DNA from 3 places in the Streptomyces sp. 1222.5 genome. Region 2 is predicted to be linked to each of the others. Evidence: riboswitches for the same ligand, from Rfam matches in the RefSeq annotation. Region 2 holds a riboswitch; each other region holds the start of a gene.

Region 1 (4,525 bases), 3.6 Mb from region 2:
TACGTACTGTACATTCTGTACAGACGCCGGGTCCAAGAGAGGGCCACGGCATGAGGAGGGGTATGCCCATGTCCCGACCGTCCGCCCGTCACGTCCTGCCCGAGTTCACCGAGCGCACCGGCAGCGGCGCGCGCACCCTGGATCCGTACGGCAAGCTCTTCGAGGACCGGGTCGTCTTCCTCGGCACACCGGTCGACGACGCCGCCGCGAACGACGTGACGGCGCAGTTCATGTACCTCGAACACGCCGCCCCCGACCGGGACATCACGCTCTACATCAACTCCCCGGGCGGTTCCTTCGGGGCGATGACGGCGATCTACGACACGATGCGGTACGTCGGCTGCGACATCGCGACGTACTGCCTGGGGCAGGCCGTCTCCGTCGCCGCGGTGCTGCTCGCGGCCGGCACCCACGGCCAGCGGTTCACGCTGCCGAGCGCCCGCATGGTGCTCGAACAGCCCGCCCTGCCGGAGCCGGTGCGGGGGCAGCCCAGCGACCTCGCGATCCAGGCCGGGGAGTTGGCCCGGACCCGCGCCCTGACGGAGACGATCCTCGCGGCGCACACGGGGCGCACGGCGGAGCAGGTTCACCGGGACCTGGAGCGGGACCTGGTCCTGGACGCCTCCGGGGCCCTGGCCTACGGCCTGGTGGACGGCGTCGTGCCCAGCCGCCGCGAGATGCCCGGCGCACCGGACGCGAGGTGAGCGCCCGATGCCGCCTCAGGAACTGCCACCGCTGCCCGCGCTGACCCGCGCGGAGGGCGAGTTGATCGACCGTTACCTGGAGGCGGCCGACCTGCTGGGGCGGATCAACCCCGCGCGCGACGGCGACACCTATCCCGGTCTGCGGGCGGCGCAGGCCCTGGTGCGCAAGGCGGCGGAGCTGCGTGACGCGCTCGCGCTGATGCACGCGCGGGGCGAGACGGAGCTGCACGGGGACACGCTGGCACGGGCCCTGCGGGTGCTGGACGGCGAGCGCCGCACCGCGCGCGTCGTACTCCCGCCCGACGGCGTCGGCTGATCCGGACGCGCGTGGGGCCCGCGGGGGCCGGAGCGTCGACGCGTCGTTCGGGCCGGAGTTGAAACGGTCCGAACGACTGTCGGCCGACCGAGGTATATCCAGATGATTTTCTGACCCTCCCGGCTTGCGCGCGGGACCGGTCCGTGGTGTCCCGGCGAGTGCTCCGCCCCAGGTCGGGGGCTACGAACGGGACTTGACGATGTCTCGAACAGAGCAGTGTCCACCCGAACGGGTGAGTGGTGAGTAACGCCACAAATCCCCGATTCCATTGGGATTTTCGGACACCTGTGAGTGAAGATCCCTGTCTGACGACAAGACCCCGCCACGGCGGCGGGGCGATCCGGGCGGACGCCGAGTCCTGCCGCCGCGCGGATGACCGGTCGACAGGAGTGGATCGGCAGGAGTGGAGGACCCAAGCTAGACGGGTCGCCGGAACGGATGTTCGTCCGCTCGATGCGGACGACCGGATGTTCCGAGCAGCCCTTGGGGTGAAGCCGCGGCAACGCGGCCGGGCAACTTCGCCAGCCCGAATCCGACAGGTCATCCTTCACAGGCGGCTGACGAAGGGTTGCGCATGTCTGCGCTCAATCGTGTCCCGTCGCTGATGGCCCGGGCCGGCACGGCCTCGGCTCTGACACTCGCCGCCGTCGGCGGCTCCATCGCGGTGCCCGGCCTCGCCACCGACGCCTCGGCCGCGACCACCGCGGCCACCGCGACGAAGGCACTGAAGATCGCGGCCTCCAAGAAGGGTGCTCCGTACCAGTACGGGGCCACCGGGCCGCGGCGCTTCGACTGCTCGGGGCTGACGCTCTACTCGTTCAAGAAGGCGGGCAAGAAGCTGCCACGCACCGCCGCCCAGCAGTACAACAAGTCGCACCACATCTCGGCCAGGAGCCGCAAGGCGGGCGACCTGGTGTTCTTCCACTCCGGTTCCAGCGTCTACCACGTCGGCATCTACGCCGGTCACGGCAAGATCTGGCACGCGCCCAGGACCGGTGACGTGGTGCGGCTCCAGAAGATCTGGACGAAGAGCGTGTGGTACGGCCGGGTGAGCTGACCCGACGTCACGGCAGGAGCGGCTCCGGCGGCGGGGCCGCTCCGAGGACCGTCAGCGCCGCCTCGGCGCCCGCCTGGAGCCATGGCGCCCGGGGCCGGCACACTGAGGATCAGCGCGAACAGCGGCGTCCCGGACACCGGTGTCCAGCCCCGGCCGCGACCTCCGAGGAGGCCGCGGGCGGGGCGTCACGGCGTCCGGGCGCGCGTGCCGGGCTACGGTTCCTGCTGGCCTCCGGCCGCCACCGGCTCGACCGGCAGCGCCCACGGAAGTTCGATGAACACCGTCTTGCCCCCCTCACGGGTCGGGCGGACGCGGAGCTTGCCGCCGCACTCGGCGGTGAGACAGCGGATGATGACCATGCCGCGCCCGTTGTCCTGCTGGACGGCGGCGGGCAGTCTCTTGGGGAAGCGGGGATGACTGTCCGTGACGCCGATGCGCAGGTGTTCGTCACGGTCCAGCGCGATGTCGACCGTGAAGGTGGGTGACTGTCCGAAGGTGTGCTGTACGGCGTTGGTGGCGAGTTCGGAGACGATGAGCCGGACGGTGTCGGCCACGTCGGTGTCCGACGGCAGGCCCCACTCCGCGAGCGTCCCCACCACGTAGGCGCGGGCCGCGGAGACCGAGGCGGGATCGCTCGGCAGAGTGACGGATGCTTCCAGATGGTCTGCCATGGCGACGTCGTCCCTTTCCCGCGGGACCGCAGTCCGACATGGAGCGGATGGTTCGAGTACGGTCCCGGACTGGTGCTCGTCGCCAGACTGCCATCACCGGGCCGGTCACGGGGAGCGATCCACCAAGATATGCATATATCTGTCGCCCGAAGCGGTGAACTCTGCGACGCGCAGCCGTATCCGGGCGGTCCATAAGGAGTAAGGAGGAGCCCATGCAGAACGGTCCCGCGGTGCGCCGCCGCAAACTGGGCGCCGAACTGCGCACGCTGCGTACCGGTGCTGGGCTCACGAGCGGGGAGGCGGCGCAGCTGGTCGGCTGGCACCAGTCGAAGGTGAGCCGCATCGAGACCGGCGCGAGCGGTGTGAAACCGGCCGATCTGCGGTTACTCCTGGACGCCTACGGGGTGCGGGGCGGACATCTGCGCGAGTTGCTGCTGATGCTGGCGGGGTCGGAGGACGCCGGTGGTAGCAACCGGTGGTGGCACGCCTATCGCGGGGTGCTGCCGCCGACGTACCGGGATTTCATCAGTCTGGAGTCGCAGGCGAGCGTCATGCGCACCCTGGAGACGACGGTCGTGCCGGGGCTGCTGCAGACCGCCGAGTACGCCACCGCGGTGACCCGGGCGGCCGTGAACGACCTGGACGAGGAGCACCTGGACGCGCTGGTGGAAGTACGTCTGGCCAGGCAGGACGTGCTGCGTTCGCACCCGCCGCTGGAGCTCAGCGCGGTGCTCGACGAGGCGGTGCTGCGCCGCGAGGTCGGCGGTCCCGGGGTGATGACCCGGCAGCTGGAGCGGCTGGAGGAGGCCGCCCGGCTGCCCCAAGTACGGCTCCAGGTACTGCCGTTCGGCGCCGGAGCGCATGTCGGCCTCACCGGGCCTTTCGTTATCTTCTCATTTCCGAGCACTTCTGATCTGGATGTGGTTGTTGTCGACCAGTTGACGAGTAGCCTCTACCTCGAACGGAAAGAAGACCTGATGGCCTACTCGCAGGCCTTCAAGTCCCTTCAGAACCAAGCCCTTTCACCCGAGGACTCGTTGGACTACATCGCCGGGATAGGTGACGGCGCGTAAGGAGGCACCATGACCGCTCTGCCTCGGAACGTCCCTGCCAGTACCGACCTGCACGACGTGAGCTGGCTGCGCAGCAGCCACAGCACGGGAGCCAACAACTGCGTGGAGACGGCCCGGCCGGACACCGGCCCCTGGGCCGGGCTGCTCGCCGTGCGCGACTCGAAGGACCCTGCCGGACCCGCACTGCTCTTCTCCCCCGAGAGCTGGGCGGAGTTCGTGACCACGCTCCCGTGATCCACCGACACCCCGCCCGCCTCTGATCACATCCCCTGGCGGCGACGCCCGGCCGTGTCACGCCGACTCATGGTCGCGTCTCGCCGATCACCCGTACAGCGCGTTCGATCTCGGCCCCGGACAGGTCCGCCCGGGCGGTCAGCCTCAGCCGTGAGATGCCGTCGGGCACGGAGGGAGGACGGAAACAGCCCACGGCCAGACCCGCTGTACGGCAGTCGGCCGCCCAGCGCACCGCCTGCTCCGGGGACGGTGCCCGCACGGAGACCACCGCGGCGTCCGGACGTACCGCTTCCAGGCCCGCGGCGGTCAGCCGTGCGTGCAGTTCCGAAGCCACCTCCCGGGCCCGCGCCGCGCGCTCCGGTTCCCGGACGAGCAGCCGCAGCGCGGCCAGCGCGGCACCCACGGCCGCCGGCGCCAGACCGGTGTCGAAGATGAACGTCCGGGCCGCGTTGACCAGATGGCCGATCACC
Region 2 (4,525 bases):
CGAAGAGGTCGTCGCCGACGATCTGGACCTTGTCGCCCAGCTTGTCGGTGATGACCTTCCAGCCGGCCCAGTCGTCCTCGTACAGCGGGTCCTCGATGGAGACGAGCGGGTACGCGGAGACGAGCTCCTCGTAGTACTCGGTCATCTCGGCGGCCGAGCGGGACTTGCCCTCGAACTCGTACTTGCCGTCCTTGTAGAACTCGGACGCGGCGACGTCGAGCGCGAGCGCGATCTGCTCACCGGGGATGTAACCGGCCTGCTTGATGGCCTCGACGATGAGGTCGAGGGCGGCGCGGTTGGACTCCAGGTTCGGGGCGAAGCCGCCCTCGTCGCCGAGGCCGGTGGACAGGCCCTTGGTCTTCAGCACCTTCTTGAGGGTGTGGTAGACCTCGGCGCCCCAGCGCAGCGCCTCGGAGAAGGACTCCGCGCCGATCGGGGCGATCATGAACTCCTGGATGTCCACGTTGGAGTCGGCGTGCGAGCCGCCGTTCAGGATGTTCATCATCGGCACCGGCAGCAGGTGCGCGTTCGGGCCGCCCAAGTAGCGGAAGAGGGGGAGGTCCGAGGCCTCGGAGGCGGCGTGCGCGACGGCCAGGGAGACGCCGAGGATGGCGTTGGCGCCGAGCGAGCCCTTGTTGTCGGTGGCGTCCAGGTCGAACATGGCCTGGTCGATCAGGCGCTGCTCGGTGGCGTCGTAGCCGACGAGCTCCGGGCCGATCTGCTCGATGACGGCGAGGACGGCCTTCTCGACACCCTTGCCCTGGTAGCGGTTCGGGTCACCGTCGCGCAGCTCGATGGCCTCGAAGGCACCCGTGGAGGCGCCGGACGGGACGGCGGCACGACCCGTGCTGCCGTCGTCGAGGCCGACCTCGACCTCGACCGTGGGGTTGCCTCGGGAGTCCAGGATTTCCCGGGCTACGACGACGTCGATGGACGGCACGAGCATCTCCTTCTTGGATGTGACGCTGGAAGTGCGGGGCTGGGTGCCTCACGGCTCCGGGCCTTGCGCCTAGAGCCTATCCGCCCACGGGCCGTCGGCCACCGACCGACCGTCCCGTGGACAGGGCGGGACACGCAGACGGTACCCATTGTTCACCGTCGGAACAAAGGGGGGCGCGATGAAGAACAGGGAAAGGGCCGGAAGCGGACCGGGAGACGAAAAACCCCGCCCCGGCGCGTACGGGGGAAAGACGCGCCGGGGCGGGGAGCCCGTGGGGACGGGGGTGACCCTCACGGGGTCTTCGGGGTGGGCACCTCCAGGGTGCGCACCGGGGATGTGAGGGCGCTGTGGTCCGGCCGGGAGCCGGGTGTCACTTCAGGTGCAGCTGCTGACCGGGGAAGATCATGTCGGCGTCCTGGACGATGTCCTTGTTCAGCTCGAAGAGCTTCTTCCAGCCGCCCTGGACGTGGTGCTTCGTGGCGATGGTGCTGAGGGTGTCGCCCTTGACCACCTTGTACTCGCCGTCGCCCTTCTTGACCTTCTTGCCGGTCGGGGTGGTGACGGTCTTGCTCGCGGCCGGACGCTCGGCGGACCGGGAGGCGGCCTGCGTGTCGGTGGAGCGGGTGGTGGTCGTCGTCTTCGACGAGGAGCCGCCCGTCGAGGTGGAGCCGGTCGAGCCGTTGTAGGGGGTGCTCGACAGGCCCGTGCCGCAGACCGGCCAGGCGCCCTTGCCCTGGGCGGCGAGAACCTTCTCGGCGACGGCTATCTGCTGCGCCTTGCCGGCCTGGTTGGCCTGCGGGGCGTAGGCGGTGCCGCCGTACGCGGCCCAGGTGGAGGCGGAGAACTGCAGACCGCCGTAGTAGCCGTTTCCGGTGTTGATGGACCAGTTGCCGCCGGACTCGCACTGGGCGACCGCGTCCCACTGGGAGGCGGTGGCGGCGGAGGCGTTGCCGGCCGCCATCAGCGGAGCGGCGACGGCGGCACCGGTGACACCGGCGAGCGCGACGGCGCGGACGGCCTTGGACGGACGACGGTGCTTGCCCTTGCTGGAAAACAGCATGGATCGATCCCCTCACCGACGCCTGCGAGGTGAGCTGTCGGGTTCGGGCCGGTTGAGTTGCCCGGCCGCACTCCCGCTTGCGCGGAGTGCGGCTTCACCCCAAGCCGGTGCCGGCTCAACTGCCGGCAACGGCACTTACCTTGGGTCCCCCGCTCCTGCCTACGGCGCATGACGCGACGACTGTTCCCGGGCAACCGCTGGCAGGATTCGGCGTTGCGACTGCCGGGGCTCGTGGTGACGAGCGGCCTTGACCGTAGACACGCGATCCGCGGAATTTCAAAGACGATCAGGGCTTCTGAGACTCATCCCACACTTTCACCAAACCGGACATTAGCGCCGCAAGTGGGGCGTCAACTCCCGCTATCCGGCGTCCGTTTAGGTACCGATTTCCAGGGTCTGACCGGCAGTGATGCGGTTCGGGTCGGACCCGATCTCCTTCTTGTTGCCGGCGTAGAGGGCGCGCCACCCGCCCTCGACCGCAAGGGACTCGGCGATGGAGGCGAGCGAGTCGCCCTGACGGACGGTGTAGTCGTCCGCCTCACGGGAGGCGTGACGGCCGGTCGAGGTGGAGTCCTGACCGTTTGTCACGTTTTCGTCCGCGCTCTCGCCGCGGTGACGTCCGCCACTGCTGAGCGCGCCGGTGTCGACCAGGCTCCAGGATCCGGCGTTCTGCTGGGAATTGTCCGAGTTGCCGGCATCCGGAACGGCCGTGGGCGAGCCGCCGTCCCCCTGCGGGCTTCCGGCGTCACCGGCCTCGGGGGAGGCGGACTTGTCCGACTTGGGAGTGTTGGTACCGGTCGAATCGTCCTCGGTGCCGTGCCCCTTGCCGCCCTTGTCCGGGTGGGAGGTGGGCTTCCCGTGCGCGTCACCGGAGGAGTCCGAGTCGGCCTTGGAGCCGGAGGAGCCGGTGGAGTCGGAGGCGGAGGAATCGCCGGACGACGACGAATCCGGCAGACCGGACGACGGGGAGGTGTCACCCGATCCAGACGAGTCGTCCGAACCCTGTGCGTTCCCGGACTCGTCGACGCCCGTGTCGACGTCCAGGGAGCCGGAGTTCTGGGTCAGCCCGGAGAGCAGGGCGCAGGTGGCCCAGGGGGTGGTGCCCCGGTCGGCGAGGATCTTCTCGGCGACGGAGATCTGCTGCGAGCGGCTGGCCTCGTCGGCGCTGTAGGCGTACTGCCCGCCGCCGTACTTGTCCCAGTCCTCCTGCGATATCTGGAGTCCGCCGTAGTAGCCGTTGCCGGTGTCGGCGCTCCACGAGCCGCCGCTCTCGCACTCGGCCACCTTGTCCCACGTGGTGCCGTCGGCCGCGTTGGCGCTCGCCGCGCCGAGCAGCGGGATGGCGATGGCGGAGCCGGTCACTCCGGCCGCGACGAGGAGAGCTGGAGCCTGACGGGGGCGACGATGGCGGCCGTTCCCGGAGAGCATGCGGAAGCCTTTCGTGCGACAGCAGGACCGACGCGGCGGATGGTGCTCGTCGCCACGCTGAGGGAGGAACGTATCGGCAGACGATCACTTGTCACAAGTTCATGCCGCGCAGATCACGTGAAGATCACAGAGTTGAACGCCTGTGGTGTTGACGGTTCTACGAACTCTGGGCCGGCTCCTCGCCGGTTCCCCCGGTGGCCGGGGCGGCCGGAGTGAACTCCACGGGCAGGGTGCGCAGGCCGCGCATGATGAGTCCGCCGCGCCAGCGCAGTTCGGCCGGGTCGGCGGCGAGCCGCAGGTCGGGCAGGCGGGTGAGGAGGGTGGCGAGCGCGGTCTGGCCCTCCAGGCGGGCGAGCGGCGCGCCGAGGCAGTAGTGGATGCCGTGGCCGTAGCCGAGGTGCTGGTTGTCGCGGCGGGCGAGGTCCAGCACGTCCGGGTCGGCGAAACGCGCGGGGTCCCGGTCGGCCGCCGCCAGCACGACCAGCACCGGGTCGCCCGGCGCGATGTCCCGCCCGCCGACGGTGAGCGGCTCGGTGGCGAACCGCCAGGTGGCCAGCTCCACCGGCCCGTCGAAGCGCAGCAGTTCCTCCACCCCGGTCTCCAGGAGGTCCCGCTCCCCCCTCGCCAGGGACTCCTGCAGCCGCCGGCGCTGTGCGGGATGGGTGAGCAGGGCGTAGGTGCCGTTGCCGATGAGGTTGACGGTGGTCTCGAAGCCGGCGAACAGGAGGATGAAGGCCATGGCGGCGGCCTCGTTCTCGGTGAGGTGCTCACCGTGGTCGGAGGCGCGGATGAGACCCGAGATGAGGTCCTCGCCGGGCCCCGGCTCGGCGGGCAGGGCCGCACGCTTCTTGTGGATCAGCTCGGCCAGGTAGCCGCGCATCTTCTTCACCGACCGCGCGACCCCGCCCCGCGGTCCACCGCCGTGCCGGATCATCATCCCGGCCCAGTCCCGGAAGTCGTCCTGGTCCTCGCGCGGGACGCCGAGGAGGTCGCAGATGGCGTAGATGGGCAGCGGGAAGGCGAACTCGTGGATGAGGTCGGCGGAGCCACGCTCGGCGAACCGGTCGATGAGGTGGTCGGTGAGCTCCTGCACGCGG
Region 3 (4,525 bases), 1.2 Mb from region 2:
CAACACATGGCTGAGCGCCGCGTCAACGTCGGCTGGGCCGAGGGCCTCCACGCCCGCCCCGCTTCCATCTTCGTCCGAGCCGCCACGGCCACAGGCGTCCCGGTGACGATCGCCAAGGCCGGGGGCAACCCCGTCAACGCGGCCTCCATGCTGGCCGTCCTGGGTCTGGGCGCCCAGGGTGGCGAGGAGATCGTCCTCGCCTCGGAGGCCGAGGGCGCGGACGCCGCCCTGGACCGCCTGGCCAAGCTGGTCGCCGAGGGCCTGGAAGAGCTGCCCGAGACGGTCTGAGCACCTCGCGTCCGAACGCCGAAGCCGCGTCGCCTTTCCGGGCGGCGCGGCTTCGGCTTTTCGAGCGGCTTCGATCGCTCGGCGAAATCAACGCGCGGAAATCACCGCGAGAATGAATTCGGGCAGCGAGAAACAACCCCCACCGAATTCCCCCTCTTTGTATACGACACCCGTGTTAATACCGTCGGCCCGTCGTGTTTACGGCATGTTGCGAAGTCCTCACACGCTCGGCGCCGCCGGAAAAGCGCAGACGGTGCGCGCCCGTCGCGCGCTCGGCGTGCAGCGCCGTGACCGCCCGCGCGCGCTCGCCGTCGCCGCGTGCCACCGCGTCCACGATCGCGCCGTGCTCCGCCCAGGAGTCCAGCGGGCTCTGCGGGGCCTCCACCGCGTACATCCAGGTGATCTTGTGGCGCAGCTGGGTGAGCATCGAGGCCAGCGAGGGGCTGCCGGAGGCCTGCGCCAGCGTCTCGTGGAACCAGCCGCTCAGTGCGCGCAGCTCCTCGCTGCCGCCCCTCCTGGCCCGCTCCTGGCCCAGCCGTACCAGGCCGCGCAGCACCTTGAGATGGGCCTCCGTACGCCGCTGTGCCGCCCGTGCCGCGCCGAGCGGCTCCAGGAGCAGGCGCATCTCCAGCAGGTCTGCGGCCTCCTGCGCGGTCGGTTCGGCCACGCACGCGCCCGCGTGCCGGCGGGTCACCACGAACCCCTCCGCCTCCAGGGTGCGCAGGGCCTCACGGACGGGGACGCGCGAGACGCCGTAGCGGCGGGCCAGCACTTCCTCGGTGAGCCGGCCGCCGCGCTCGTGGACACCGGCGACGATGTCGTCCCGGATCGCCGTGCACACCGAATGCGCCGGAACACGCATGACCGACCTCCGCCTTAATCCCCGTGAAACGCCCGCAGGGGACGCCCTTTCCGTGACTCTATTCCAAAGAGGCCGAATTTCCGACGGCAGGCCGGAATCCATGGATATTTTTTGGACAGCGGTCCGACGGGGATCACCCGGAAACGGCGAAAGCCCCGGCTCGGTGAGCCGGGGCTTTCGCATGTCCGCGGGGTGGCGTCAGACGTTCACGCCGTGGTTGCGGAGATAGGCGATGGGGTCGACGTCCGAGCCGTAGTCGGGGCTCGTACGGGCCTCGAAGTGGAGGTGCGGGCCCGTGACGTTGCCGGTCGCGCCGGACAGACCGATCTGCTGGCCGGGGACGACCTTCTGGCCCACCGTGACGCCGATGGACGACAGGTGGCCGTACTGGGTGTACATGCCGTCGGCCATCCGGATCACGATCTGGTTGCCGTACGCGCCGCCCCAGCCGGTGGAGACGACGGTGCCGGAACCGACCGCGTGGACGGACGTGCCGCTGGCCGCGTGGAAGTCGATACCGGTGTGGGAGCCGGAGGACCACAGCGAGCTGCTGGCCTTGTAGGCGGTGGACACGTAGGAGTGCACGATCGGGGCGACGAACGCGTTCAGGCGCTTGCGCTCGGCCTCACGGGCGGCGCGGGCCCTGGCCTCGCGCTCCTCCTTGACCTTGGCGGCGGCGGCCTTGGCGGCGGCCTCCTCGGCCGCCTGCTGCTCGGCGGCCTGCTTCTGGGCGTCCGCCTGCGCGCTGATCTGCTCCGCGACGTCGTCGCTGACGGTCACGACGGGCGTGAGGCCGGTCTGCTCCGCGGCGTTCTCGGCGGCGAGCGCCGGCGACGCGGCGAGGGTGCCGATGACACCCGTGGTGGTGAGGGCGGCGACACCGGCCGCCTGCGCGGTGGTGCGCTTGACCCGGCCGGGCTTGCGATGCTTCCCGGTGGCGCACATGAACGCCATGAAGTGGCTGGTCCTTTCCTTCCTTCTCGCCTACCGGGTTAGCTGACGGGTTCGGAGCAGGAAGGTCTCCTACGGGCCCCCTCGCTCACGCGCGGGCGCCCGATTCACCCCAGGGACGATGGGTCCCCGGCTCCCCTGGCTCGCGCCGTACGGGGACTCGGCGATGACTGTCCGGTGCCGCGGGCGCGGCGTGGTGCGTGACGAACAGCCTGGACGAACCTACGGAAGCCCGCTTTCAATCCTCAAACGGATCCGGGCTTTTGTAGCGCATCCCACAGGGCAGACAGGCAACCTCCGCCCCAAATCGGGCATCTGGTGAAGCGAGTGGAACGGCGGGGGCCCTGACGACCCGTAGGTCGGCAGGGCCCCACGCACGCGTGCCGTGCTCCGCGGCAGCGGCCGCTATTCGGCCGTGACGACGGTGACTTCGCCGATGCCGAGCGCCTCGACCGGCGCCTTGATCCGGGAGGCGTCGCCGACGAGGACGGTCACCAGCCGGTCCACCGGGAAGGCGTTGACGACGGCCGCGGTCGCCTCGACCGTGCCCGTCGCGGCCAGCTGCCGGTACAGCGTCGCCTGGAAGTCGTCGGGCAGGTGCTGCTCGACCTGGTCGGCCAGGGTGCTCGCGACGGCCGCCGCGGTCTCGTACTTCAGCGGCGCCACCCCGACGAGGTTCTGCACGGCGACGTCCCGCTCGGCGTCGGTCAGGCCCTCCGCCGCGAGGGTGCGCAGCACCTTCCACAGGTCGTCCAGCGCGGGACCGGTGTTCGGCGTGTCCACGGAGCCGCTGATGGCGAGCATCGAGGCACCGGTGCCGTCCGGGGCCGACCGCATGACCTGCCCGAACGCCCGTACCCCGTAGGTGTAGCCCTTCTCCTCGCGCAGCACGCGGTCCAGGCGGGAGGTGAGGGTGCCGCCGAGGCAGTAGGTGCCGAGGACCTGGGCGGGCCAGACCCGGTCGTGCCGGTCCGGGCCGACGCGCCCGATGAGCAGCTGCGTCTGCACGGCGCCCGGCCGGTCCACGATGACCACGCGGCCGGTGTCGTCGGCGGTCACCGGCGGCACCGGCCGCGGCTCGCCCGGCGTGCCGGTCCACGCGCCGAGGGTGTCGCCGAGCAGCTCCTCCAGGTCGGTGCCGGTGAGGTCGCCGACGACGACCACGGTGGCCGTGGCGGGGCGGACGTGCCGGTCGTAGAAGGCGCGTACGGACGCCGCGTCGATCTTCTCGACCGTCTCCTCGGTGCCCTGGCGCGGCCGGGACATGCGCGAGGTCACCGGGAACAGCTCCTTGGAGAGCTCCTTGGCGGCCCGGCGGGAGGGGTTGGCCAGCTCGTGCGGGATCTCGTCCAGGCGGTTGCGGACCAGCCGCTCGACCTCGCTCTCCGCGAAGGCGGGGGCGCGCAGGGCGTCGGCGAGCAGGCCGAGGCCCTTGGCCAGGCGGGAGGCCGGGACCTCCAGGCTGAGCCGGACCCCGGGGTGGTCGGCGTGCGCGTCGAGCGTGGCGCCCGCGCGCTCCAGCTCGGCGGCGTAGTCCTCGGCCGAGTGCTTGTCCGTGCCCTCGGAGAAGGCCCGCGCCATGATCGTGGCGACGCCGTCCAGGCCGGCGGGCTCGGCGTCCAGGGGTGCGTCCAGCATCACCTCGACGGCGACGACCTGCTGGCCGGGGCGGTGGCAGCGCAGCACGGTCAGGCCGTTGTCCAGCGTGCCGCGCTCGGGGGCCGGGAACGCCCACGGCTTGGCGTCGCCCGGCTGCGGCCGGGGGTGGAACTCCATGGTGGCGAGCTCGGTCACTTGGCCGTCTCCTCGTTCTCGTTGCCGGCCTCTACGGTCGCTTCCTGTTCCGGGTCCTCGGGGACCTGGGCGTCCTCGACGGTCTCCGGGGACTTCGGCTCGTAGACGAGCACCGCGCGGTTGTCGGGCCGCAGCCGGGCCTTGGCGACCTCCTGGACCTCCTCGGGGGTGACCTCCAGTACGCGCTTGACGGCGGTGAGCGCGAGCTGCGGGTCGCCGAACAGGACGGCGTACCGGCACAGTTCGTCGGCGCGGCCGACGACCGTGCCGAGCCGGTCCAGCCACTCGCGCTCCAACTGGGCCTGGGCGCGCTCCATCTCCTCGGGCGTCGGGCCCTCCGCGGCGAACCGGGCCAGCTCCTCGTCGATGGCGGCCTCGATGACCGGCACCTCGACGTCACCGGAGGTCTTCACGTCAAGCCAGCCCATGGAGGGCGCCCCGGACAGCCGCAGGAGGCCGAAGCCGGCCGCGACGGCCGTACGGTCGCGGCGCACCAGCCGGTTGTACAGGCGGGAGGACTCGCCTCCGCCGAGGACGGTCAGGGCGAGGTCGGCCGCGTCGCACGCGCGCGTGCCGTCGTGGGGCAGCCGGTAGGCGGCCATCAGCGCACGCGCCGGGACCTCCTCCACG

The links. A riboswitch is a leader RNA that binds a small molecule or an ion and turns the genes downstream of it on or off. The one in region 2 is predicted to bind cyclic di-AMP.
Region 1: linked by a shared signal. The riboswitch ahead of BLW57_RS33145 (C40 family peptidase) and the one ahead of BLW57_RS16650 (LysM peptidoglycan-binding domain-containing protein) in region 2 are both predicted to bind cyclic di-AMP.
Region 3: linked by a shared signal. The riboswitch ahead of BLW57_RS11110 (M23 family metallopeptidase) and the one ahead of BLW57_RS16650 (LysM peptidoglycan-binding domain-containing protein) in region 2 are both predicted to bind cyclic di-AMP.

Annotation. Positions count from the first base shown of each region.
Region 1 covers NZ_FNSZ01000001.1:7,309,680-7,314,204, reverse strand. The annotation lists gene BLW57_RS33155 (ATP-dependent Clp protease proteolytic subunit) at 69-704, shown strand; gene BLW57_RS33150 (hypothetical protein) at 712-1,020, shown strand; cyclic di-AMP (ydaO/yuaA leader) riboswitch at 1,360-1,591, shown strand; gene BLW57_RS33145 (C40 family peptidase) at 1,595-2,077, shown strand; gene BLW57_RS33140 (ATP-binding protein) at 2,290-2,748, opposite strand; gene BLW57_RS33135 (helix-turn-helix domain-containing protein) at 2,961-3,821, shown strand; gene BLW57_RS33130 (DUF397 domain-containing protein) at 3,831-4,055, shown strand; gene BLW57_RS33125 (8-amino-7-oxononanoate synthase) at 4,123-4,525, opposite strand, start outside.
Region 2 covers NZ_FNSZ01000001.1:3,730,253-3,734,777, forward strand. The annotation lists gene eno (phosphopyruvate hydratase) at 1-946, opposite strand, end outside; gene BLW57_RS16650 (LysM peptidoglycan-binding domain-containing protein) at 1,311-2,000, opposite strand; cyclic di-AMP (ydaO/yuaA leader) riboswitch at 2,005-2,177, opposite strand; gene BLW57_RS16655 (LysM peptidoglycan-binding domain-containing protein) at 2,376-3,428, opposite strand; gene BLW57_RS16660 (cytochrome P450 family protein) at 3,586-4,525, opposite strand, start outside.
Region 3 covers NZ_FNSZ01000001.1:2,486,731-2,491,255, forward strand. The annotation lists gene BLW57_RS11100 (HPr family phosphocarrier protein) at 7-288, shown strand; gene BLW57_RS11105 (GntR family transcriptional regulator) at 464-1,150, opposite strand; gene BLW57_RS11110 (M23 family metallopeptidase) at 1,349-2,104, opposite strand; cyclic di-AMP (ydaO/yuaA leader) riboswitch at 2,118-2,277, opposite strand; gene BLW57_RS11115 (M16 family metallopeptidase) at 2,507-3,895, opposite strand; gene BLW57_RS11120 (M16 family metallopeptidase) at 3,892-4,525, opposite strand, start outside.